4 regions of the Azonexus hydrophilus genome follow, and region 4 is predicted to be linked to each of the others. Evidence: predicted binding sites of a transcription regulator. Region 4 holds the regulator's gene; each other region holds the start of a gene.
The links. Region 4 encodes sigma-54, which starts transcription at its own class of promoters, with help from an activator protein. Its sites were predicted from a motif close to TGGCACGCTTNCTGCTNA; they were not measured.

Region 1: a site for sigma-54 is predicted at 2,301-2,318, ahead of cydP (cytochrome oxidase putative small subunit CydP). Genes of this name have one in related genera too.
Region 2: a site for sigma-54 is predicted at 2,839-2,856, ahead of glnA (type I glutamate--ammonia ligase). Genes of this name have one in related genera too.
Region 3: a site for sigma-54 is predicted at 3,444-3,461, ahead of nifL (nitrogen fixation negative regulator NifL). Genes of this name have one in related genera too.

The regions. Positions count from the first base shown of each region.
Region 1 is NZ_CP151406.1:2,554,965-2,560,706, forward strand. Features, by position in the region: gene ahpF (alkyl hydroperoxide reductase subunit F) at 1-729, opposite strand, end outside; gene AADV58_RS12290 (sigma-54-dependent Fis family transcriptional regulator) at 837-2,162, opposite strand; gene cydP (cytochrome oxidase putative small subunit CydP) at 2,352-2,528, shown strand; gene AADV58_RS12300 (cytochrome ubiquinol oxidase subunit I) at 2,518-4,074, shown strand; gene cydB (cytochrome d ubiquinol oxidase subunit II) at 4,084-5,226, shown strand; gene petA (ubiquinol-cytochrome c reductase iron-sulfur subunit) at 5,238-5,742, shown strand, end outside.
Region 2 is NZ_CP151406.1:684,079-689,820, forward strand. Features, by position in the region: gene nadA (quinolinate synthase NadA) at 1-1,015, opposite strand, end outside; gene AADV58_RS03310 (rhodanese-like domain-containing protein) at 1,076-1,528, opposite strand; gene AADV58_RS03315 (cation diffusion facilitator family transporter) at 1,575-2,738, shown strand; gene glnA (type I glutamate--ammonia ligase) at 2,929-4,344, shown strand; gene AADV58_RS03325 (DUF4124 domain-containing protein) at 4,456-4,902, shown strand; gene glnL (nitrogen regulation protein NR(II)) at 4,924-5,742, shown strand, end outside.
Region 3 is NZ_CP151406.1:1,343,727-1,349,468, forward strand. Features, by position in the region: partial or broken gene AADV58_RS18645 (HAMP domain-containing protein) at 1-154, opposite strand, end outside; gene nifA (nif-specific transcriptional activator NifA) at 253-1,866, opposite strand; gene nifL (nitrogen fixation negative regulator NifL) at 1,881-3,401, opposite strand; gene rsxA (electron transport complex subunit RsxA) at 3,677-4,255, shown strand; gene AADV58_RS06600 (RnfABCDGE type electron transport complex subunit B) at 4,268-4,795, shown strand; gene rsxC (electron transport complex subunit RsxC) at 4,807-5,742, shown strand, end outside.
Region 4 is NZ_CP151406.1:411,614-417,355, forward strand. Features, by position in the region: gene recA (recombinase RecA) at 1-256, shown strand, start outside; gene recX (recombination regulator RecX) at 249-683, shown strand; gene lptB (LPS export ABC transporter ATP-binding protein) at 680-1,414, shown strand; gene AADV58_RS01955 (RNA polymerase factor sigma-54) at 1,439-2,893, shown strand; gene hpf (ribosome hibernation-promoting factor, HPF/YfiA family) at 2,908-3,231, shown strand; gene ptsN (PTS IIA-like nitrogen regulatory protein PtsN) at 3,283-3,732, shown strand; gene hprK (HPr(Ser) kinase/phosphatase) at 3,741-4,676, shown strand; gene AADV58_RS01975 (adenylate/guanylate cyclase domain-containing protein) at 4,698-5,588, opposite strand; gene ttcA (tRNA 2-thiocytidine(32) synthetase TtcA) at 5,651-5,742, opposite strand, start outside.

The DNA.
Region 1 (5,742 bases), 1.3 Mb from region 4:
GAAACGCTCGGCCAGCACGCCGGTGCGGATGCCCTTGCGGGCGGCGTAGATGGCCGCGGCCGAACCAGCCGGACCACCACCGACGACGAGCACGTCGAAGGCTGCCTTGGCGGCCAGTTCTTCGGCGGCGCGGGCGGCGGCGCCGGTATCGACCTTGGCCAGGATTTCCTCGATCAGCATGCGCCCGGCACCGAATTCCTCGCCGTTCAGGTAGGTCGTCGGCACGGCCATGATCTGGCGGGCCTCGACTTCGCCCTGGAACAGCGCGCCGTCGATCATCGTGCTGCTGATGTTCGGGTTGAGCGCAGCCATCAGGTTGATCGCCTGAACGACGTCCGGGCAGTTGTGGCAGGACAGGGAAATGTAGGTCTCGAAATCGAGCCGGTCGCTCAGGTTCTTGACCTGATCGATGACCGCCTGCTCGACCTTGGGCGGATAGCCGCTGACCTGCAGGAGAGCCAGGACCAGCGAGGTGAATTCGTGGCCCATCGGCAGACCGGCAAAGCGGATGCGCGGCGTCTGCCCCGGCACGGTGACGCCGAACGAGGGAATGCGGGCGTGCGCTTCCTCGCGCAGGCTGACCTGCGGCGAGCAATCGAGGATGTCGTTGAGCAGCGCGCGCATTTCCTGCGACTTGTCGTCTTCGCCCAGCGCGGCGACCAGTTCGATCGGGCCTTGCAGGCGCTGCAGGTAAGCCTTGAGTTGTTCCTTGATGGTGCTGTCGAGCATGGTGTTCTCCCTGAATCAGTTGGTCTGGCAAATCGGTCAGGGGCCATATTAGGGAGGCCGCCTCTATTTATCCAATTGATTGAAACAATCCACTGGATACCTATTGGCTATTTCAGGCCAAGTGCCTTCAGGCGCCGGTACAGGGTGCGCTCCGACCAACCCAGATGCGCCGCCAGCGCCTTGCGGCTGCCCCGGAAACTGCGCAGCACCGCCGGCAGATCGACCTCGGCCGGTAACGCAGGCCGGGAGGCCGTCGCGCCGGCAAGATGGCTCGGGACAAGGTCCGGCCTACCCGCCTGCATGCCCACAGGCAGATGCTCGGGACGGATTTCGTCACCGTCGCACAGCAGGCAGGCGCGTTCGAGCAGGTTGCGCAATTCGCGCACATTGCCGGGATAGGCATAAGCCGACAGCCATGCCCTGGCGTCGGCAGAAATGCCCAGCGGCCGGCCGGCGGCAACCCGGGCGAGCAGCGCCTCGGCCAGCAGCAGCACGTCGTCGCCGCGCTCGCGCAGGGGCGGCAGGAAGATCGGGAAGATGTTCAGGCGGTAGAACAGATCCTGGCGAAAGCTGCCGGTCTCGACCATCTCGGCCAGCGGCCGGTGCGTCGCCGAAACGATGCGGACCTCGGCCTTGCGCAGTTCCGGCGAGCCGACCCGACGGTAAGTGCCGGTTTCGAGCAGGCGCAGCAGCTTGACCTGGATCGACAGCGGAATATCGCCGACCTCGTCGAGGAACAGCGTGCCGCCGGCCGCCGCCTCGACCAGCCCGGTCTTGCGTACGGTGGCGCCGGTGAAGGCGCCGCGCTCGTGGCCGAACAACTCGCTTTCGAACAGTGTTTCCGGCAAGCCCGAGCAGTCGACCGCAACAAAGGGCTGGTCGGCGCGCTTGCTGATCCGGTGGATGGCGCCGGCGACCAGTTCCTTGCCGGTGCCCGATTCACCCTGCAGGAGCACGGCGGCGTCGGAGGGCGCGACGCGGGCAACCATTTCCATCATCCGCACGAAGGCCGGCGAACGGCCGATCAAGCCCTGCGCATGGGCCTGGCTGCGAGCGCCGGGCAGCGGTTCAAGCTTCTCGATGTAATAGACGATCTCGCCGCTGGCATCGCGGATCGGCGACAGCTCGATGTTCTCGAAGCTCTCGCCCTGCGGCGTGTGGTGCAGGTGCAGCACGCGCTCGCGCTGGCCGGATCGCAAGCTGCGCTGCAGCGGACAGAACTCGCCGGCCTGGTCGCAAGGCACATCGTAGCGGTGCGAAACCTCGTAGCACTTGCGCCCGACGACTTCCTGCTGATCCAGCCAGTTGGCGCGATAAGCGTCGTTGGCAGCAATGATCCGGTAGTTGCGGTCGCACAGGATGTGCGGCTCGGGCAAGGTCTGCAGGAAGGAAACCAGTTCGCTGAGCTGGGGGCTACCGTTGTTATCTGCCATTTCTCCGCCAATCACTGCCATTGATCACTGCCACACTCTGCCATAACTGGCAGAAAAAGCCCAGAAAATCCCCCTGCGACGAAACGCCGCAGGTTTTCAAATCAATGACTTGCGGCGAATTTTCAGCCCCGCTCGGGCTGGCACGGCTCTTGATAAGCAAAGACTGTTATTCAACCACCGGAGCCCGCCATGGACCGACGCGACCGCCGACTCAGACGCGAACTGATCCTTCTCGTCATCGCCAAGCTGATCGTCCTGACGGCGATCTGGTGGCTGTTCATCCGCGACGTCCGGGTCGCCGTCGACGACACGACGGCCGCCCGTCATTTCACCACCGCCCCGCAAGGAGAAACCCATGCTCAGTGAAGAGCTTGTCGACCTGTCCCGGCTACAGTTCGCGATCACCGCGATGTACCACTTCCTGTTCGTGCCATTGACCATCGGCATGACCTGGATCCTGGTGATCATGGAATCCGCCTACGTGATGACCGGCAAGACCATCTACAAGGACATGACCCGCTTCTGGGGCAAGCTGTTCGGCATCAATTTCGCGCTCGGCGTGACCACCGGCATCACCATGGAGTTCCAGTTCGGCACCAACTGGGCCTACTACTCGCACTACGTCGGCGACATCTTCGGCGCGCCGCTGGCCATCGAAGGCCTGATGGCCTTCTTCCTCGAATCGACCTTCATCGGCCTGTTCTTCTTCGGCTGGGACCGTCTGTCGCGCAAGCAGCATCTGCTGGTGACCATCCTCATGGCGGTCGGCACCAACCTGTCGGCGCTGTGGATCCTGATTGCCAATGGCTGGATGCAGAATCCGGTCGGCGCCGAATTCAGCTACGTGACCATGCGCATGGAGATGGTCGATTTCTGGGCCGTGTTGTTCAACCCGGACGCCCAGGCCAAGTTCGTCCATACCGTCTCGGCCGGCTACGTCACCGGCGCCATGTTCGTCCTCTCTATCTCGGCCTTCTACCTGCTGCGCGGGCGCGACGTCGAGTTCGCCAAGAAGAGCTTCCGCATCGCCGCCGCCTTCGGCTTCGCCTCGATCTGCTCGGTCATCGTGCTCGGCGACGAATCCGGCTACACCGTCGGCGAAGCGCAGCAGACCAAGCTCGCCGCGATGGAAGCGATGTGGGAGACCGAACCGGCACCGGCCGGCTTCAACCTGATCGCGATTCCCAACGAAGCCGAAATGAAGAACGACTTTGCCATCGAGATTCCCTGGGTCATGGGCATCATCGGCACCCGCTCGCTCGACCAGCAGATTCCCGGCATCAAGGAAATCCGCGAGAAGAACCGCGAACGCATCCTGTCCGGCATGGAGGCCGTCGTCACCCTTGAAGCCTTGCGCAAGACCCCGAACGACGCCGCGCTCAGGGAAGAATTCGAGCAGCACAAGGCTGATCTCGGCTTCGGCCTGCTACTGAAGAAATACGTTGTCGACATGCGCGACGTCACCCCGGAAATCATCGACAAAGCCGTAGCCGACACCATCCCGCGCGTTGCCCCGCTGTTCTGGACCTTCCGCCTGATGGTTGCCTTCGGCTTCCTGATGCTGGCGCTGTTCGGCGCCGCCCTGTGGTACTCGATCAAGGGCAATTTCGCCGACAAGCCGTGGCTGCTGCGCGCCTCGCTGTGGATGCTGCCGGTGCCCTGGCTGTCCTGCGAGCTCGGCTGGTTCGTCGCCGAATACGGCCGCCAGCCCTGGACCATCTACGGCGTGCTGCCGACTCACATGTCGGTGTCGACGCTGTCGGTCGGCAGCCTGTATGGCTCGCTCGCCGGCTTCATCGGCTTCTACACACTGCTGCTGGCGGTCGAAATGTACCTGATGGTGCGCTTCGCCAAGCAGGGTCCGGGCAGCCTGGGTACCGGCCGCTACGACAATGAATACGCTCACGCCTGAGGAACAACCATGCTTTTCGATTACCCCACGCTGAAACTCATCTGGTGGCTACTGGTCGGCGTCCTGCTGGTCGGTTTCGCCATCATGGACGGCCACGACATGGGCGTCGGTACGCTGCTGCCCTTCGTCGGCAAGGACGACGTCGAACGGCGCATCGTCATCAACACCGTCGGCCCGCACTGGGACGGCAACCAGGTCTGGTTCATCACCGGCGGCGGCGCCATCTTCGCCGCCTGGCCGCTGGTCTACGCCACCGCCTTCTCCGGCTTCTACTGGGCGATGCTGGCCGTGCTCTGGGCGCTGTTCTTCCGCCCGGTCGGCTTCGACTACCGGAGCAAGATCAACAACCCGACCTGGCGCCAGACCTGGGACTGGGGCCTGTTCGTCGGCGGCGCCGTGCCGCCGCTGATCTTCGGCGTCGCTTTCGGCAACCTGTTCCAGGGCGTGCCCTTCCATTTCGCCGACAACCTGATGCCCTACTACACCGGCAGCTTCTGGGGTCTGCTCAACCCCTTCGCCCTGCTCTGCGGCGTGGTGTCGACGGCAATGATCACCTTCCACGGCGCGATCTACCTGATGCACCGCACCGAAGGCGCCGTCCAGCGGCGCACGCAGACGGCCATGCTGGTCTTCGGCAGCCTGCTGCTGCTCGGCTTCTCGGCTGCCGGTGTCTGGCTGTGGCAGGGCATCGACGGCTACGCCATCGTTTCGGCGGTCGATGCCGGCGCCTTACCCAATCCGCTCGACAAGGAAGTCATCCGCCAACCCGGCGCGTGGCTGGCCAATTACGATAAAGCCCCGCTGACCATGGTGCTGCCGGCTCTGGCTTACGCCGGCACGCTGGCGGCCATGCTGCTGGCGGTCAACCGCGCCACGCTGGCTGCCTTCGTCGCCTCGTCGCTGGCCATCGTCGGCGTCATCGGCACCGCCGGCGCCTCGCTGTTCCCCTTCGTGATGCCCTCGTCGACCGATCTGCGCTCCGGCCTCACCGTCTACGACAGCGTCTCCAGCCACCTGACGCTGAACATCATGCTCTGGGCGACGCTGATCTTCATGCCAATCATCATTGCCTACACCGGCTGGGCCTACAAGGTGATGGCCGGCAAGGTCACCGCCGCCTACATCCGTGAGAACGACCACGCCGCCTACTAAGGGAGAACGCCATGTCCGAATGCCTGTGTTCCGGTGAGTCCTTCACCGTCTGCGACAGCCCGGCCCGCCGCCAGTGGATCATGGCCACGGCCGGTGCCGGCGGCGCGCTGGCGCTGACTGCCATCGTGCCCTTCGTCAGCAGCCTGATGCCGTCCGAACGCGCGCTCGCCGCCGGTGCGCCGGTCGAGGTCGACATCGGCAAGCTGGCGCCGGGCGAGATGATGGTCGTCGAATGGCGCGGCAAGCCGGTGTGGATCCTCAACCGCACGCCGGAAATGCTCTCCGCGCTGAAAAAGGCCGAACCGATGCTGGCCGACCCGGCTTCGGCCGTCACCTCGCAGCAGCCCGCCTACGCGGCCAACGAAACCCGCTCGCCGGTGCCGGAAATGCTGGTCGCCGTCGGCATCTGCACCCACCTCGGCTGCTCGCCGTCGAACGCCTTCACCCCCGGCGACCCGGCGCTCGGCGCCGACTGGCCAGGCGGCTTTCTCTGCCCGTGCCACGGCTCGACCTTCG
Region 2 (5,742 bases), 270 kb from region 4:
TGCCCTCGACCAGGTTTTCCAGCGTCCACGCCAGGTGTTGCGGGTCGATGCGCTGCATCGTCGAGCACATGCAGACGGTGGTCGCCATGAACTGGACGATCTTGCCTTGCGGCAACACTTCCTTGGCCAGGCGGTCGACCAGGTTCAACTCGGTGCCGACCAGCCAGCGCGTGCCGGCCGGCGCTTCCTTGATCGTCTTGACGATGTGCTCGGTCGAGCCGACGTAGTCGGACGCCGCGCAGACCTCGAAATTGCACTCGGGGTGAGCGATCACTTTGCCGTCCGGGTACTTGGCGCGGAAGGCGTCGATGTGCGACTTCTGGAACATCTGGTGCACCGAGCAGTGCCCCTTCCACAGCAGGATCCTCGCCTTTTTGATCTGCTCGACGGTTAAACCACCCATTTCTAGGTCCGGGTCCCAGACGACCATCTCGTCCATCGGGAAGCCCATCTGGTGGCCGGTCCACCGGCCGAGGTGCTGGTCGGGGAAGAACAGCACCTTGGGTCGCTGGTCGAAGGCCCATTTGGCGATCGTGCCGGCGTTCGACGAGGTGCACACGATGCCGCCGTGTTCGCCGCAGAAGGCTTTCAGGTCGGCCGCCGAGTTGATGTAGGTGACCGGCGTGACCTCGTTGTCGACGTTGAGCACCGAAGCCAGCTCGCGCCAGCAGCGTTCGACCTTGGCCAGGTTGGCCATGTCGGCCATCGAGCAGCCGGCGGCGAGGTCGGGCAAGATGGCGATCTGGTGCGGCGCGGTCATGATGTCGGCGACTTCGGCCATGAAATGCACGCCGCAGAAGATCACGTACTCGGAATCGGTCTGCGCGGCCAGCTTGGACAGTTTCAGCGAATCGCCGGTGAGGTCGGCGTGCTGATAGACGTCGGCACGCTGGTAATGGTGGCCAAGGATCACGGCGCGTTTGCCGAGCTTGGCGCGGGCGGCGCGGATGCGCTCCTGGCAGGCTTCGTCGGAGAGTTTGTTGAACGGGTCGAAGGAGATGGTCGCGGTGTGCATGCTGTTTCCGGTGAATCGCGCGGTCGACGCGCCGTGAAGGCAAAAAAATGAGCGGGCGAATTATCCCTGATGCCAGGGCAATCCGGCACGTCGCCAGCCGCCGACATTGTTGCGGTGGCCGTTGGCATCCTTGTCGCCCTCGAAGCCCTCAAGGACGTTATAGCAGTTGTTGTAGCCGTTTTCGCTGGCGACCGTCGCTGCGCCGATCGAGCGCACGCCGCTGCGGCAGACGAACATGACCAGCGCTTCCGGATCGACCTGGCGGGTCAGTTCGGCGAGGAAGTTCGGATTGCGCACGCCGCCCGGGTACTGGTTCCATTCGATCTCGACGGCGCCCGGGATGCGGCCGACCCAGTCCCATTCGGCACGGGTGCGGACGTCGACGATGCGGGCGCCAGGCGCCGCCTGCCAGATTTCAAACGCCTCGCGCGGCGTCAGTTCGCCCTGGTAGGGGCGTTCGAGGTCGCGGGCGCGGGTTTGCGCGAGGTCGAGTATTTCCCTGAGTTTGCCCATCTTGGATCGCTGCTAGAATCAAGGCCTACAGTATAGGACAGAGTTCATGAGAGACGGTCATTCGCCGCCGGTCGCCACGGCGGCAGATCGGGCCGAGGCAGCGCAGAAAGCCACCTGGATCAGCGTGGTCGTCAACCTGCTGCTGACCGTCGCCCAACTGCTGGTCGGCTGGCTGGCGCATTCGCAATCGCTGATTGCCCACGGCCTGCATTCCTTTTCCGATCTCTTGTCCGACTTCCTGGTCATCTGGGCCAGCCGCCAGAGCGCGGTGCCGGCCGACCGGGCGCATCCCTACGGTCATGCCCGGGTCGAAACAGCGGCCACGCTGGCGCTGGGCGTCTCGCTGATCCTGATCGGCGGCGGCATCCTGTGGGACTCCGGCATGCGTCTGCAAGCGGGTGTGATCCTGCCACAGGTCGAGATGCTGGCTTTCTGGATCGCCGTATTGACGGTGGTGGCGAAGGAAGGGCTGTATCGTTACCTGATCGCCGTGGCCCGCCAGCAACGTTCCCAGCTGCTGACCGCCAATGCCCTGCATACCCGCGCCGACGCGGCCTCGGCGCTGGTGGTCGTGGTCGGTATCGGCGGGGCGCTGCTCGGCTGGGGCTTCCTCGATCTGCTTGCCGCCGCCCTGATGGGTTTCATGATCCTGCGCATGGGCGCCGAGCTGGCCTGGTCGTCGATCAAGGAATTGATCGATACCGGTCTGGACGAAGCCCAGTTGGGTGCCATCCGTGACAGCCTGACGGCAACGCCCGGGGTGCGCGGTCTGCACGCGCTGCGTACGCGGCGCATGGCGCATCAGGTGCTGGTCGATGCGCATGTTCAGGTCGATCCTTGGATCAGCGTTTCGGAAGGGCATCGCATCGCCGAGTCGGCACGTGCCCGGGTCTTGCGCGCGCATCCGGAAGTGCTCGACGTACTCGTCCATATTGATCCCGAGGACGACCTCGAGCCGGACCTGGCGGCAATCGGGCTGCCGGGGCGGGAAGCCCTGATGCCGATGATCGCGCCTCTGATCGCCGACCTGCCGGCGCCGAGGAAGATCGTCCTGCATTATCTGGCCGGCAAGATCGAGATCGACCTGTATCTGGCGCTGGCCGAAGTCGATGCTGCCTCCCTGGCGGAGGTCGAGCAACGACTGGCGGCCCGCCTTGAAGAACTGCCGATGGTGCGTCGCGTGCGCTTGAACTGGTTGTCCGCACCATAACGGTGCCTGCACCGCGATGGTGCATTATTTTGGTGCAGTGGTTTTGTTGTCGGATTGAACATGCCCTTGTGGCACAATGGAAAATCTGGCGTCCAGTGCTTGGCATGCTTTCTGCTAAACCCGATTCGCTACGATTTACTGTTATGTGCCGCACTGGTCGGCACCTTGTTTTCTTAGGAGACTAACGCGTATGGCAACCCCGCAAGACGTGATCAGCATGATCAAGGAAAACGACGCCAAGTTCGTCGATTTCCGTTTCACCGACACCCGTGGCAAGGAACAGCACGTCACCGTGCCGATTTCGCACTTCGACGAAGACAAGTTTGAAAACGGTCACGCCTTCGACGGTTCGTCGATCGCCGGCTGGAAGGGTATTCAGGCTTCCGACATGCTGCTGATGCCGGACCCGTCCACCGCCTACGTCGATCCGTTCTTCGACGAAACCACCGTCGTCCTGACCTGTGACGTCGTTGATCCGGCCGATGGCCGTGGTTACGACCGCGATCCGCGTTCGATCGCCAAGCGCGCCGAAGCCTACCTGAAGTCCTCCGGCATTGGCGACACCGCCTTCTTCGGTCCGGAACCCGAATTCTTCATCTTCGACGGCGTCGAATGGTCGGTCGACATGTCCGGCTGCTCGCTGAAGATCCATTCCGGCGAAGCCGCCTGGAAGTCTGGCGAAACCAACGATGCCAACGGCGCCACCGGTCACCGTCCGGCCGTCAAGGGCGGTTACTTCCCGGTTCCGCCGGTCGATAGCCTGCACGACATCCGTTCGGCCATGGTCCTGACCCTGGAATCCCTGGGCGTGCCGGTCGAAGTGCATCACCACGAAGTGGCCAACGCCGGCCAGTGCGAAATCGGTACCAAGTTCAGCACGCTGGTTCAGCGCGCCGACTGGACCCAGATCCAGAAGTACGTGACCCACAACGTCGCCCACCAGTACGGCAAGACGGCAACCTTCATGCCGAAGCCGATCGTTGGCGACAACGGCTCGGGCATGCACGTTCACCAGTCGGTCTGGAAGGACGGCAAGAACCTGTTCGCCGGTGACCAGTACGCTGGCCTGTCCGAACTGGCCCTCTACTACATCGGCGGCATCATCAAGCACGCCAAGGCCCTGAACGCGATCACCAACCCGGGTACCAACTCGTACAAGCGTCTGGTCCCGCACTACGAAGCCCCGGTCAAGCTGGCCTACTCGGCCAAGAACCGTTCGGCCTCGATCCGTATCCCGTTTGTTGCCTCGACCAAGGCCCGTCGTATCGAAACCCGCTTCCCGGATCCGATCGCCAACCCGTACCTGTGCTTCGCTGCGCTGCTGATGGCCGGCCTCGACGGTATCCAGAACAAGATCCACCCGGGCGATCCGGCTGACAAGAACCTGTACGACCTGCCGCCGGAAGAGGATGCAAAGATCCCGACCGTCTGCGCGTCGCTCGAGGAAGCCCTGGAAAACCTGGACAAGGATCGCGAGTTCCTGACCCGTGGCGGTGTCTTCTCCAACGACTGGATCGATGCCTTCATCGCCCTGAAGATGGAAGAAGTGAACAAGATCCGCATGACCACGCACCCGGTCGAGTTCGATCTGTACTACAGCTGCTGATCGATTGCAGTGAAATGCAAAAAGGGCGGGCTTTCCCGCCCTTTTTTGTTCACCTTTTTACCGGCGCATCGTTTACCCAGTAAACTGCAAAGTTCACGAGGAGCCATGCCAATGACACGTAGACTGCTTGCCCTGATTTGCGCGCTTGTCCCGATGGCGCTCTCCGCGCAGACGATCTATCGCTGTACGGAAGCCGGTGGCGGGGTGCTGATTTCCAATACCCGCGTGCATAACAACTGCCAGGCCATCGTCAGCGAAGAGCGCAATACCGTTCCCGCACCGCGTGCGCCGGCGGCCAGGGCGGCAAGCAATCCGACACCGGCCGATTTCCCGCGCGTGCAGCAGGACACCCAGCGCTCCCGCGATGCCGACCGGCGCCACATCCTGGAGCAGGAACTGGCCGGCGAGCAACGCAAGCTCGATCAGGCGCGCAAGGAACTGGCCGAGCGCGAAGCCGCCAGCGGCGGTCTGGAACGTGCAGCCCCCTATCGTGACCGGGTTGCCCAGCACGAACGCAATCTGCAGGCACTGCAACGGGAGCTGGCCAATCTGCGCTGAGCGGAATTCTCCGGATAAATCATGAATGTCACCCATGCCAATTTCGCCGGGCTGGACCTGCTTGCCTCGGCGGTACTCCTGATCGACGACAGCCAGGCCATCCGCTATCTCAACCCGGCCGGCGAGAACCTGCTGGCGGTCAGCAGCCGCAGCGTCGTCGGGCGTCGTCTCGGCGATGTCTGCAAATGCTCGTCGACCCTGCAGTCGGCCATCGACAACGGCCTGCACAACAACTGGGGTTATACCGGCCAGAACATCGCGCTCGGCCGGGCCGATGGCGAGACCCTGCACCTCAACTGCACGGTGACGCCCTTGCGTCCCGATATCGCGGCCGGCATGCGCCTGCTGCTCGAATTGCAGCCGATCGACCATCACCTGGCGGCAAGCCGCGAGGAGCGCCTGATCGAGCAGCAGCAGGCCAACCGCGAACTGATCCGCAATCTGGCGCACGAAATCAAGAATCCGCTGGGCGGCATCCGCGGTGCAGCGCAATTGCTCGAACACGAACTCGGCAACCCGTCGCTGAAGGAATACACCCAGGTCATCATCAAGGAAGCCGACCGCCTGCAGGACCTGATGCAACGCCTGCTGACCCCGCATCGGGCGATGTTGCCGGCGACCGTCAATATTCACGAAATCCTGGAGCGGGTGCGCAGCCTGCTACGCGCGGAATTCCCCGAAAGCCTGCAGGTGCGCCGCGATTACGATACCAGCCTGCCGGAACTGGTCGGCGACCGCGAGCAACTGATCCAGGCGGTGCTCAACATCGCCCGCAACGCCGCCCAGGCGATGGCCGGGCAAGGCGAGATCATCCTGCGCACGCGTGCTCTGCGCCAGGTG
Region 3 (5,742 bases), 930 kb from region 4:
TGCCCAGGCCGAAGGCCATCAGGCAGCTGAACCACAGCCAGTCCAGCGGCAGCCAGCCGTGCGTGGCCATGCCGATGATGCCGGCGATGAACAGCAGCGCGTTGAGAAAGACGACCTCAACGAAGGCGCTGCGGATGAAGGGAGAACGCTGCATGCTTGGAATTCCTGATAGCTGTGAAATCTTGGCCGAACAAGGGCCGGGCACATTGTCGCCGGCCCTTGTTACGGAAATGGGTCGCTGCTCCGGGTGGGTCAGAACTGCTTGACCTCGATGTTCAGCGTCTGGATGCGGTAGGCGATCTGGCGCGGCGTCATGCCGAGGATGCGGGCGGCCTTGGCCTGGACCCAGCCGGCCTGTTCCAGCGCGGCGATGACGCGTTCGCGTTCGGACAGCGAGGGATCGTTGATATCGACTTCGCTCGCCGGCGGCGGCATCTCGCCGCTTGGCACCGCCGTCTTCAGCGGCCGGGCCGAACTGCGTTCGCGACTGCTCGGGAAGCGGATCAGGTCGACATCGATCAACCCGTCTTCGGACAGCACGGCGGCGCGTTCCAGGCAGTTTTCCAGTTCGCGCACGTTGCCCGGCCAGTCGTGGCTGGCCAGCCGGCGCTGGGCCATGTCGCTGAGCGTCAGCTTGCGCTTCTGGTCGTTGCCGATCTTGGTCAGCAGGTGGCGGGCGATTTCCGGGATGTCCTCGATGCGCTCGCGTAGCGGCGGCAGGAACAGCGGCATGACGTTCAGGCGGTAGAACAAGTCCTCGCGGAAGTCGCCCATCTCGACGGCGGTTTCCAGATCGCGGTGGGTGGCGGCGATGATGCGCACATCGACCTTGATCGTCTTGCTGCCGCCGACGCGTTCGAACTCGCCTTCCTGCAGGATGCGCAGTAGCTTGGCCTGGAAGGCGGCCGAGACTTCGCCGATTTCGTCGAGGAACAGCGTGCCGCCGTTGGCCTGTTCGAAGCGGCCCTTGCGCGCTTCGACGGCGCCGGTGAAGGCGCCGCGTTCGTGGCCGAAGAGTTCGGATTCGAGCAGGTTCTCGGGCAGCGCGGCGCAGTTGAGCTTGACCAGCATGTTGCGCGCGCGCGGCGAGTTGTAGTGGATGGCGTTGGCGATCAGTTCCTTGCCGGTGCCGGTTTCGCCGCGGATCAACACGGTGGTGTTCCACTTGGCGACCATGCGCGCCTGTTCGAAGACCCGGCGCATGACCGCCGAGCGTCCGACCATGCTGTCGAAACCGTGCTGGTGGCGGACGGTGCGGCGCAGCAGGTCGCGTTCTTCGAGTAGGGTCGATTTTTCCTGCTGAACGTCGAGCGAGAGCTTGAGGCTCTGGCCGATCAGGTTGGCGACCATCTCGACGAACTGGGCGCGTTCCTCGAGCAGGCCGTCTTCCGGTGCTTCCGGCTGGACCGCGAGGACGCCCTGGAGGTTGCCGCCGACCTTGATCGGCACGGCGATGAAGGGCAGTTCCGGTTCGTACAGCCCGACCCGGTTGAGGAAGCGTGGCTCGTCGGCGACGCGTTCCAGCTTGAAGGTGCGGGGCTTTTCCAGGATCAGGCCAATGATGCCTTCACCGGGGCCGTATTGGGCGCTGTCGGCAGTCGGGCCGTCGGGGTTGTAGATGGTATGGATGGCCAGCTTGCCGCTTTCGGCATCGACGACGCCGATCAGTCCGCGGCTCAGCCCGGCTTCGTCGTGCAGCACGCGCAGCAGGTCGTGCAGGGTTTCGTTGAAGGCCAGCGAGCGGCTGAGCACGCGGCTGACAGCGTACAGCGCCGACAGCAGCAGGATGTTCAGTTCGTGCGTTCGACAGTAGCCGCCCGGGGGCGGGCATTCGTCGGCAGCGTGGAGGGTGTGGTGGTCGTGCATGTTGTGTGTCCTGCTCAGATCGGGTCGCCGTCGACGCGGAATTCGACGATGGCGGCGCAGCCGCCAGCCGGACTTTCGTCGAGATCGATGATGCCGCCGTGGTCGGCGACGACCTGCTGGGCCCGCGACAAGCCGGTGCCGATGTGTTTGCCACTGCCGTTCTTGGCCGTGAAGAAAGGCTCGAAGGCCTTGTGCCGCCACTCCATCGGAATGCCCGGGCCGCTGTCGAGGATGGCGACGCGCAGGCAGTCATCGACGACTTCACTCTTGATCTGCAGTTCGCGGCGCGGCCAGCCCTTGACGTTCATGGCTTCGATGGCGTTTTCAACGAGGGCCTTGAACAGCATGCGCAATTGCAGTGGCCGGCCGTTCAGTGGCGGCAGCACCGCCGAGGGTTGCCAGTCGACGGTGATGCCGGCGCTGAGCAGGCGCGGCGTGCACACTTCGAGCACGTCGCGCAGGATTTCGTTGAGATTCACCCGGATGAGGATTTCATGCGGACTTTGCGGGATCACCTGGCGCAGCGATTCGATGTGCTCGCGGCTGTTGTCGAGCGCGTGCCTGAGCATTTCGGCGCTGGCCGGATCGCGGCGCTGGAGCACGGCGACTGCCGAAGCCATGACGTTGAGCGGCTCTTCCAGGCGGAACACCGCCGCCGACAGCCCTTCGCGGATCGCCGCCGTGCGTTCTTCCTCGGCCAGCGAAGCTTTCAGCGCGGCGCCCTTGGCTCGCTCCTGTTCCTCGCGCAGGTTGGTGATGTCGGAAATGACCAGCAGCAGGCCGGGCTGGCCGGCGGCGCAGAAGTAGCTGTCGGCGCATTCGCTGTGCATGGCGATCACCGAGGCGCTGACCGACAACCAGCGGGCGCGGCCGCCGGGGCTGTCGACGCGCATTTCGCGGTTGCTGAATTCGCAGAGCCTGGGGTCGCTGGCCAGGGCTTCGTACCATTCCGGTGCCAGGGCATCGAGCAGACGGTGCGCCGGCTCCTTGACCCGCATGTCGGTGAGCAGTTTCTTGTAGGCGTGGTTGTCGAGGACCACGCGGCCGGTCGGGTCGAGCAGGGCGAAGGCCACCGGCGAGGCGTCGATCACCGATTCGATCAACTGCTTCTGGTTGAGCACCGTGCGCTCCAGCCGATGCAGTTCGGTGATGTCGCGGTGCATGCCCAGGAAATGGGTGATTTCACCCTTGTCGTTGACGACCGGCGTGATCGACAGTTCGGCGAGATAGGTACCGCCGCATTTGCGCTTGTTGAGCAGCTTGCCCGACCACGGCCGGCGGGCCTTGAGCGAGGCCCACATGTCGGCGTACAGCGCCGGCGGTGTGGTGTGATTGGAGAGTACGGATTCGTTCAGGCCGACGATGTCCTCGGCGCTGTAGCCGGTGATCCGGCTGAAGCTGTCGTTGGCATAGAGGATGCGAGCCGACGGATCGGTGATCGAAATGGCCAGGTCGGCCTGATGAACTGCCTGGCGATAGACCTCGGGCGGCAGGATGTCTTTGAGGTCGTTCTGGGTCAGGGGCTGAGCCGACATGATCTAACTCCGGAAAGGGCCGGTAAGGGTCTGGATCGGTTAAAAGCAGATTCCATGCCGCCTTGTGCGGTTTGCTGCAAAGGCCCTGTTTGTCGTGGTCTCGGCGTGAATTCGACAATTTTCTGTGGGCTTTGCGACAAATTGTTTTGCCTGTAATGCACCAATTTGGTGTGTTGCCTCCAAAAACGGGGCTGGACGGGCATGGGGCGGGGAATCCCGGCGATGGCACGGCTTATGCAATGAAGTCGGCGAGGTCCAACCCGAGTCTTCCGTCCATGAGCGAAATCCTGTTACTGCTGCTTTCCACCGCACTGGTCAACAATGTCGTGTTGATCAAATTCCTTGGCCTGTGTCCGGTCATGGGCGTATCGAAAAGTGTCGATAGCGCCTTCGGCATGGGTTTGGCGACGACCTTCGTGCTGATGCTGGCCAGCGCCGCCTCGTGGATGCTCGACAACTGGCTGCTGCAGCCGCTCGGTCTGGGCTACCTGCGCATCCTGACCTTCATCCTGGTGATTGCGTCGGTCGTGCAATTCACCGAGATGTTCGTCAAGAAGACCAGTCCCGGGCTGTACCAGTCGCTGGGTATCTACCTGCCGCTGATCACCACCAACTGCGCCGTGCTCGGTGTCGCGCTGCTCAACGTCCAGCAGGAGTTCAGCCTGTTCAAGAGCCTGCTCTACGGTTTCGGCTCGGCACTCGGCTTCACGCTGGTGCTGCTGATCTTTGCCGGCCTGCGCGAACGCGTGGCGCTGGCCCGCGTGCCGGCCGCCTTTGCCGGGGCGCCCGTTGCCTTCATCACCATCAGCCTGCTCGCCCTGGCCTTCATGGGCTTCTCGGGCCTCAATGTTTAAGGGAGGACTGCCATGATCGCCGCCATCCTCAGCCTGACCGTGCTCGGTGCCATCCTCGGCATCGCGTTGGGCATCGCCAACAAGTTCCTCAAGGTCGAGGGCAATCCCATCGTCGATGAACTGGTCGACCTGATGCCCGGTTCCAATTGCGGCCAGTGTGGTTATCCCGGTTGCGTCGGTGCGGCCGAAGCCATTGTCGCCGGGACTGCTCCGGCCACCTGCTGCCCGCCCGGTGGCAAGGCGCTGGTTTCGGCGATTGCCGCCAAGCTCGGCCTGACCGTCGATCTCTCGGCGCTCGGCGACGACGGTCCGAAAATCGCCACGGTTGCCGAGGAGCTGTGCATCGGCTGCTGCCGCTGCGCCCGAGTTTGCCCGACTGACGCCATCCTCGGCGGGCCGAAACAGATCCACAACGTCTTCCGCGAAGCCTGTACCGGCTGCGAAGCCTGCATCGAAAAATGTCCGACCGAGGCGCTGGTCATGAAACCGGTGCCGGTCACCCTGCAACACTGGGTGATGCCCAAGCCCCGCCTGGCCTGAGAGTTCATATCATGGGATTCATGAATCTGTTCAAGCACTTCCTCGGCGACGACTGGGGCGTGCATCCCGACGACCGCAAACGCCCCGCCGCCGACCGGCCGCTACGCACGATGCCGGTGCCGGAAAAACTCTATCTGCCGCTGCAGCAGCATCTCGGCGGGCCGGCGCGGCCGGTGGTGCTGGTCGGCCAGCAGGTCAAGAAGGGCGAATTGATCGCTGAAGCACAGGGCATGATCTCGGCGCCGATCCATGCGCCGACGTCGGGCACGATTGTCGCCGTCACCGACATCACGGCGCCGCATCCCTCGGGCCTGACCCTGCCGGCGATCATCCTGGCGGCCGACGGGCGCGACGAATGGGTCGATTGCCAGGGGTGTGCCGACCCGTTCGCCCTTGATCCTGCCGAGATCGGCAAGCGGGTTGCCGCGGCCGGTGTCGTCGGCCTGGGCGGCGCGGCCTTCCCGTCGGCGGTCAAGCTGACTGGCGCCGCCCGCTCCAAGGTCAAAACCCTGGTTATCAACGGCGGCGAATGCGAGCCCTACCTGTCCTGCGACGACCGCCAGATGCGCGAGCGGGCGGCCGACATCGTCGACGGCATTCGCATCATGCTCCACGCCACCGGCGCCCGCGAGGCGCTGGTCGGCATCGAGGACAACAAGCCGGAAGCCATCGCCGCCATGCAGGCGGCTGCCGCTGGCGTGGCCGAGGTGCACATCCGGCCGATTCCCGCGCGTTATCCGATGGGTTCGGAAAAGCAACTGGTTCAGGTATTGACCGGCAAGGAAGTGGCGGCCGAGAGCCGTACTTTCGACATCGGCATTCTGGTTCATAACGTCGGCACGGCGCTGGCCGTGCGCGCGGCGATCCGCGACGGCCGGCCGCTGATTTCGCGGGTGGTCACGGTCAATGGCAACTGCGCCAACGACCCGGGCAACATCGAGGTGCTG
Region 4 (5,742 bases):
CGAAGCCATCTTCGACATCCTCTACGGCGAAGGGATTTCCCGCGAGGGCGAGATCGTCGAAATGGGCGTCGCCCACAAGCTGGTCGACAAATCCGGCGCCTGGTATTCGTACAAGGGCGAGAAGATCGGCCAGGGCAAAGACAATTCCCGCGAATTCCTCAAGTCGCACCCGGAAATCGCCCAGGAAATTGAAGCCGGCATCCGCGAAGCGGCGAGCACCACCGTGATCAAGCCGAGCAAGGCCGCCAATGGCTGATCTGCGGGTGCGTGCCTTGCAGTGTCTGACCCGGCGAGATCACAGCCGGGCCGAGCTGCATGCCAAACTCGCGGCGCATGCTGACAGTGAAGAAGCCCTGACGGCGGTGCTCGATGCCTTGCAGGCCGAGCACCTGCTGTCGGATACCCGTTATGCCAGCCAGCGCGTTTCGGCGCGTGCCAATCGCTACGGCAATGGCCGCCTGCGCCAGGAATTGCGGCACAAGGGCGTCAGCGATGGCGACATCGAAGCCGCCCTGCCCGAGGCCGGCGACGAGGGTGAACGTTGCCGGGCGATCTGGGCGAAAAAATTCGGGCAGCCCCCCCAATCTGCAGAAGAACGTGCCAAACAGATGCGTTTCCTGCAATATCGCGGCTTTTCTGCAGAAGCGATCCGCCAGACCCTGCGCGGAGCTAGAGAAGAATGAGCCAGCCAACCGCCACTCTGTCCGCGCACAACCTGAAAAAGCGTTACAAGGCGCGCACCGTCGTCGAGGACGTGTCCTTCTCGGTGCGCTCCGGCGAAGTGGTCGGTCTGCTCGGGCCGAACGGTGCCGGCAAGACCACCTGTTTCTACATGATCGTCGGCCTGGTGGCCGCCGATGGCGGCGAAGTCTATATCGACGACGAGCGCCTCACCCACCAGCCGATGCATACACGCGCCCGCACCGGTCTGTCCTACCTGCCGCAGGAAGCCTCGGTGTTCCGCAAGCTCAACGTCGAAGAAAACATCCTCGCCGTGCTCGAACTGCAGAAGTTGCCGGCCGAAGAGTGCAGCCAGCGGCTGGAAAGCCTGCTCAACGAACTGCACATCACCCATGTCCGCCACGTGAATGCAGCGGCACTGTCCGGTGGCGAGCGGCGGCGCGTTGAAATTGCCCGGGCGCTGGCGACCAATCCGCGCTTCATCCTGCTCGACGAGCCGTTTGCCGGGGTCGATCCGATCGCCGTGCTGGAAATCCAGAAAATCATCCGCTTCCTCAAGGAACGCGGCATCGGTGTCCTGATCACCGATCACAACGTGCGCGAGACGCTTGGCATCTGCGATCACGCGGTGATCATCAACGCCGGTCATGTACTTTCCTCTGGACGTCCGGAGGAAATTGTCGACAATGAGAGTGTACGCAAGGTTTACCTCGGCGAGCATTTCCGCCTCTGATCTCGCCAAACCAAGATTGCATCAATGAAACCGGCACTTCAGCTCAAGCTTTCGCAGCATCTGGCCCTGACGCCGCAATTACAGCAGTCGATCAAGCTGCTGCAGTTGTCGACCGTCGAGATGCAGCAGGAAATAGAACGCTACCTGCTGGAAAACCCGATGCTCGAGCGCGACGACGACGGACCGGGCGAGTCCTTCGCCGGTGCCCAGCAGTTCGATTCGCCCGACAAGCCGGTCAGCGAACCCGCACCGGCGAGCGAGTCGCGTGAGGATGCCCAGGGTGAGCCGCCGATGACGCCCGGTGACGTCGACGACGATCGCTGGTCCAGCGATGCCGGCACCTTCACCGGCGCCGGCCGCGACGAGGAAGACGACAACGATCCGCAGGACGCCCACGCTTCCAGCGTCAGCCTGCGCGAGCACCTCGGCTGGCAACTGGGGATGACCCAGTTGAGCGATCGCGATCGCAGTCTGGTCCGTTTCCTGATCGAAGCACTCAGCGACGACGGCTATCTCGCCACGCCGCTGGCAGAACTGCTGGAAACCCTGCCGCCCGAGTACGAGGTCGAGCTCGAGGAGCTCGAAATCGCCCTGCGCCATATCCAGAATTTCGATCCGACCGGGATCGGTGCCCGCGACCTGCGCGAATGTCTGCTGCTGCAACTGCAGGTCGAAGAGGATTGCGCCGAGCGCACGCTGGCCCTGACCATTGCCGACAAGCACCTGGAATTGCTGGCTGCCCGCGATTTCGTCAAGATCCGCCGCCTGACCGGCTGCGATGACGAAATCCTGCGCGGCGCGCACGAGCTGATCACCAGCCTCAATCCGCGGCCGGCCGCCGGTTACGCACAGGACGAAGCGCGCTACATCACGCCCGACGTGATCGTGAAGAAGCTCAAGGGTAAATGGACCGCCTACATCAACCCGGATGCTTACCCGCGCCTGCGCGTCAATCGCCTGTACGCCGACATCCTTGCCCGCCAGCGTCGCGGCAATGGCAACCTGAGCGGCCAGTTGCAGGAAGCCCGCTGGCTGATCAAGAACATCCAGCAGCGTTTCGATACCATCCACCGCGTCACCCAGGCCATCGTGGACCGCCAGCGCCAGTTCTTCGAACATGGCGAAGTGGCGATGCGGCCACTGGTGCTGCGCGAGATCGCCGACTTGCTCGGCCTGCACGAATCGACGATTTCCCGCGTTACCAGCCAGAAATACATGGCCACGCCGCGCGGCATCTTCGAACTGAAATACTTCTTCGGCAGCCATGTGTCCACCGATACTGGTGGTGCCTGTTCTGCCACGGCCATTCGTGCCCTGATCAAGCAATTGATTTCGGCGGAAGATGGCAAGAAGCCCTTGTCGGATAGTCAATTATCCGAAATACTAGGCCAGCAGGGAATTGTCGTTGCCCGACGCACGGTTGCCAAATACCGTGAATCGCTCAACATCCCACCGGTCAATTTACGCAAGACCCTGTAGAGAGAGGAGAAAAAATGAATCTGCAAATCAGCGGTCACCATATCGAAGTCACCCCGGCACTGCGCGAATACGTCGAGAACAAGCTCGATCCCGTGCTCCGTCATTTCGACAAGGTTACCGGCGCCAGCGTCGTGCTTTCCGTTGAAAAGCTGAAGCAGAAGGCCGAAGTCACCGTTCACGTTCCGGGCAAGGACATGCATGTCGAGGAAGCCGGGGACGATCTCTACGCCGCCATCGACGCCATGTTCGACAAGCTCGATCGCCAGGTCCAGAAGTACAAGCAGAAGCTGCAGGACCACCATCGTGGCGAAAAGCCGTCGATGCACATCGACGACTAAGCCTGACCGACCGCACCCCTCGGGGTGCGGTTTCTTTGCTGCAAAGTTCCCATGAACCCTCTAGACAACATTCTGACTGCCGACCAGGTCCTGCTTGACCTGGATGCGAGCAGCAAGAAACGTGTTTTCGAACAGGCCGGCATGCTGTTCGAAAGCCGGCTCGACATGTCGCGTTCGTTGATTTTCGACAGCCTGTTCGCACGCGAAAAACTCGGCTCCACGGGCCTTGGCCAGGGTGTAGCCATTCCCCACGGCCGGATCAAGGGCCTCCAGCAGGCCGCCGGCGCGCTGATCCGTCTGGCGACGCCGATCCCCTTCGATTCCCCGGACGGCCGTCCGGTCACCCTGCTGTTCGTGTTGCTGGTACCGGAACAGGCGACCGAAGAGCATCTGCAGATCCTGTCCGAACTGGCCCAGCGCTTTTCCGACCGCGCCTTCCGCGAAGCCTTGCAGGCCGCCCCGGACGCCGAAGCGGTGCTGGCACTGTTCAAGAAGTCCTGACCGGCGCCGTGCGGCACATCAGCCTGGAGCAGTTGTACCAGGACAACCGCGAAAAGCTGTTGTTCAACTGGCTGGCCGGTCAGCGCAACGACCGGCGCATCGAGCTCAAGGCCGCCAGCAATTACGGCGCCGACGTCGTCGGCCACATCAACATCATCCACCCGGAACGCCTGCAGGTCATGGGGCAGGCCGAGTACGACTGGGCCATGCGCATCGGCGAGCGGCGTTTCGGCCAGATGTTCATCGACTTGTTGTCGGCCCGCACGCCGGCGATGATCGTCGCCGACGGCCTGAAGCCCCCCGAATTCATCGTCGATGCCTGCAAGGCCGCCGACGTGCCGCTGATCCTGTCGCCCAAGCACTGTTCGGCGGTCATCGATCACCTGCGCATCTACCTGTCGGCGCGCCTGGCCGACACCATCAGCCTGCACGGCGTGTTCATGGACGTGCTCGGCATGGGCGTGCTGATTACCGGCGATTCCGGGGTTGGCAAATCCGAACTGGCGCTGGAGCTGATCTCGCGCGGCCATGGCCTGGTCGCCGATGATGTGGTCGAGATGGCCCGGATCGCGCCGACCACCATCGAAGGCCGCTGCCCAGGCATGTTGCGCGATTTCCTCGAAGTCCGCGGCCTCGGCCTGCTCAATATCCGCACCATCTTCGGCGAGACCGCCTCGCGCCGAAAGATGAAATTGAAGCTGATCGTGCACCTGCAGCGCACGATTGCCATGGAAGACGCGCCGCGTCTGCCGCTCGACGCACAAAGCCAGGATGTGCTCGGCGTGCCGATCCGCAAGGTGGTGATTCCGGTGGCTGCCGGGCGCAACCTGGCGGTGTTGATGGAAGCCGCGGTACGCAACACCATCCTGCAATATCGTGGCATCGACAGCATGCAGGACTTCGTCGAGCGGCAGAGCCGCATGATGAACGACGACGACGTCTGAGCCGCGTTAGCGGCGAGTCGCTCAGAGGTGTTCGAATTCGACCCGGTCAGCTGCCGGATCGTTGAGCGAACTGCCAAAACACACGACACCGCTGCCTTCGAGCAGGATTTCATGTTTGCGCAGCGTGATCTCCTGGCGCCCCTGCATGCTCAGGAAACTGCCGTTGGTGCTGGTGTCGATCAGGTAATAACCATCGCGGCGCCGTTCGATGCGAGCGTGCATGCGTGACACCTTGCGGTTCTGGATCAACATGGCACAGGATGGATCGCGTCCCAGACTGAGGACCGGGGTGCTGTCGTCGATCAGGTAGGCCTTGCCCCGGTAGCGCAGGCACAGGCGCTCGGCCAGCTTGTGGCTGAGTGGGCCGAACATCGAGTGCTGCGGCGCCGGCGCGCCATTCTGTGCGGGCCAGTGAATCTGGAACACCGGAACGACGGCATCCTGTTCGAACAGATTGTCGATGTCCGGGCGCGGGTTGGCCTGAACGACGGCGCTGGCCGGCAGGGTCTGAACGACCGGCCCGCTGCACAGGATCTGGTCGGTGGTGGCCAGCGCCGCCATGCGCATGATGCTGGTCAGCTTGCCGGCCGATGGCGCCTCGGCGCCGTCGCTATCGTTCAGGGCGATGCGGATGCCCAGCTTGTGACCAGAGATTGGCGGCAGGTCGGCGACCCGTTGGTGCATGTCGATGGCCGACTGACAGGCCGATTCGGCACTCGGGAAAATGGCCAGGATTTCGTCGCCGGCGGTTTGCAGGAGTTTGCCCTGATAGCCCTCGACCGAGCGGCTCATGCGCTTGATGCAGCGGTCAATGGCCCGATCCGCCTCTTGCGCGTTCAAACGCTGGTGAAGCGAAGCACTGCCGGAAATGTCGGCAACCATGATGACAGGAATCGGGTGCTGCGCGTTCATGGGCAAGATCGGATGTTGGACGGCTGATTATATGACGAAGTCCGCCGGTTGACAGCGGGCCGTCATGCAGCAGGATTGATCGGTATGCTGCCGCTGATGGGCATTTCCTCGCTGTCGAACGCGATATCGCCCTGTTCGACCGGGGTGTCCAGCG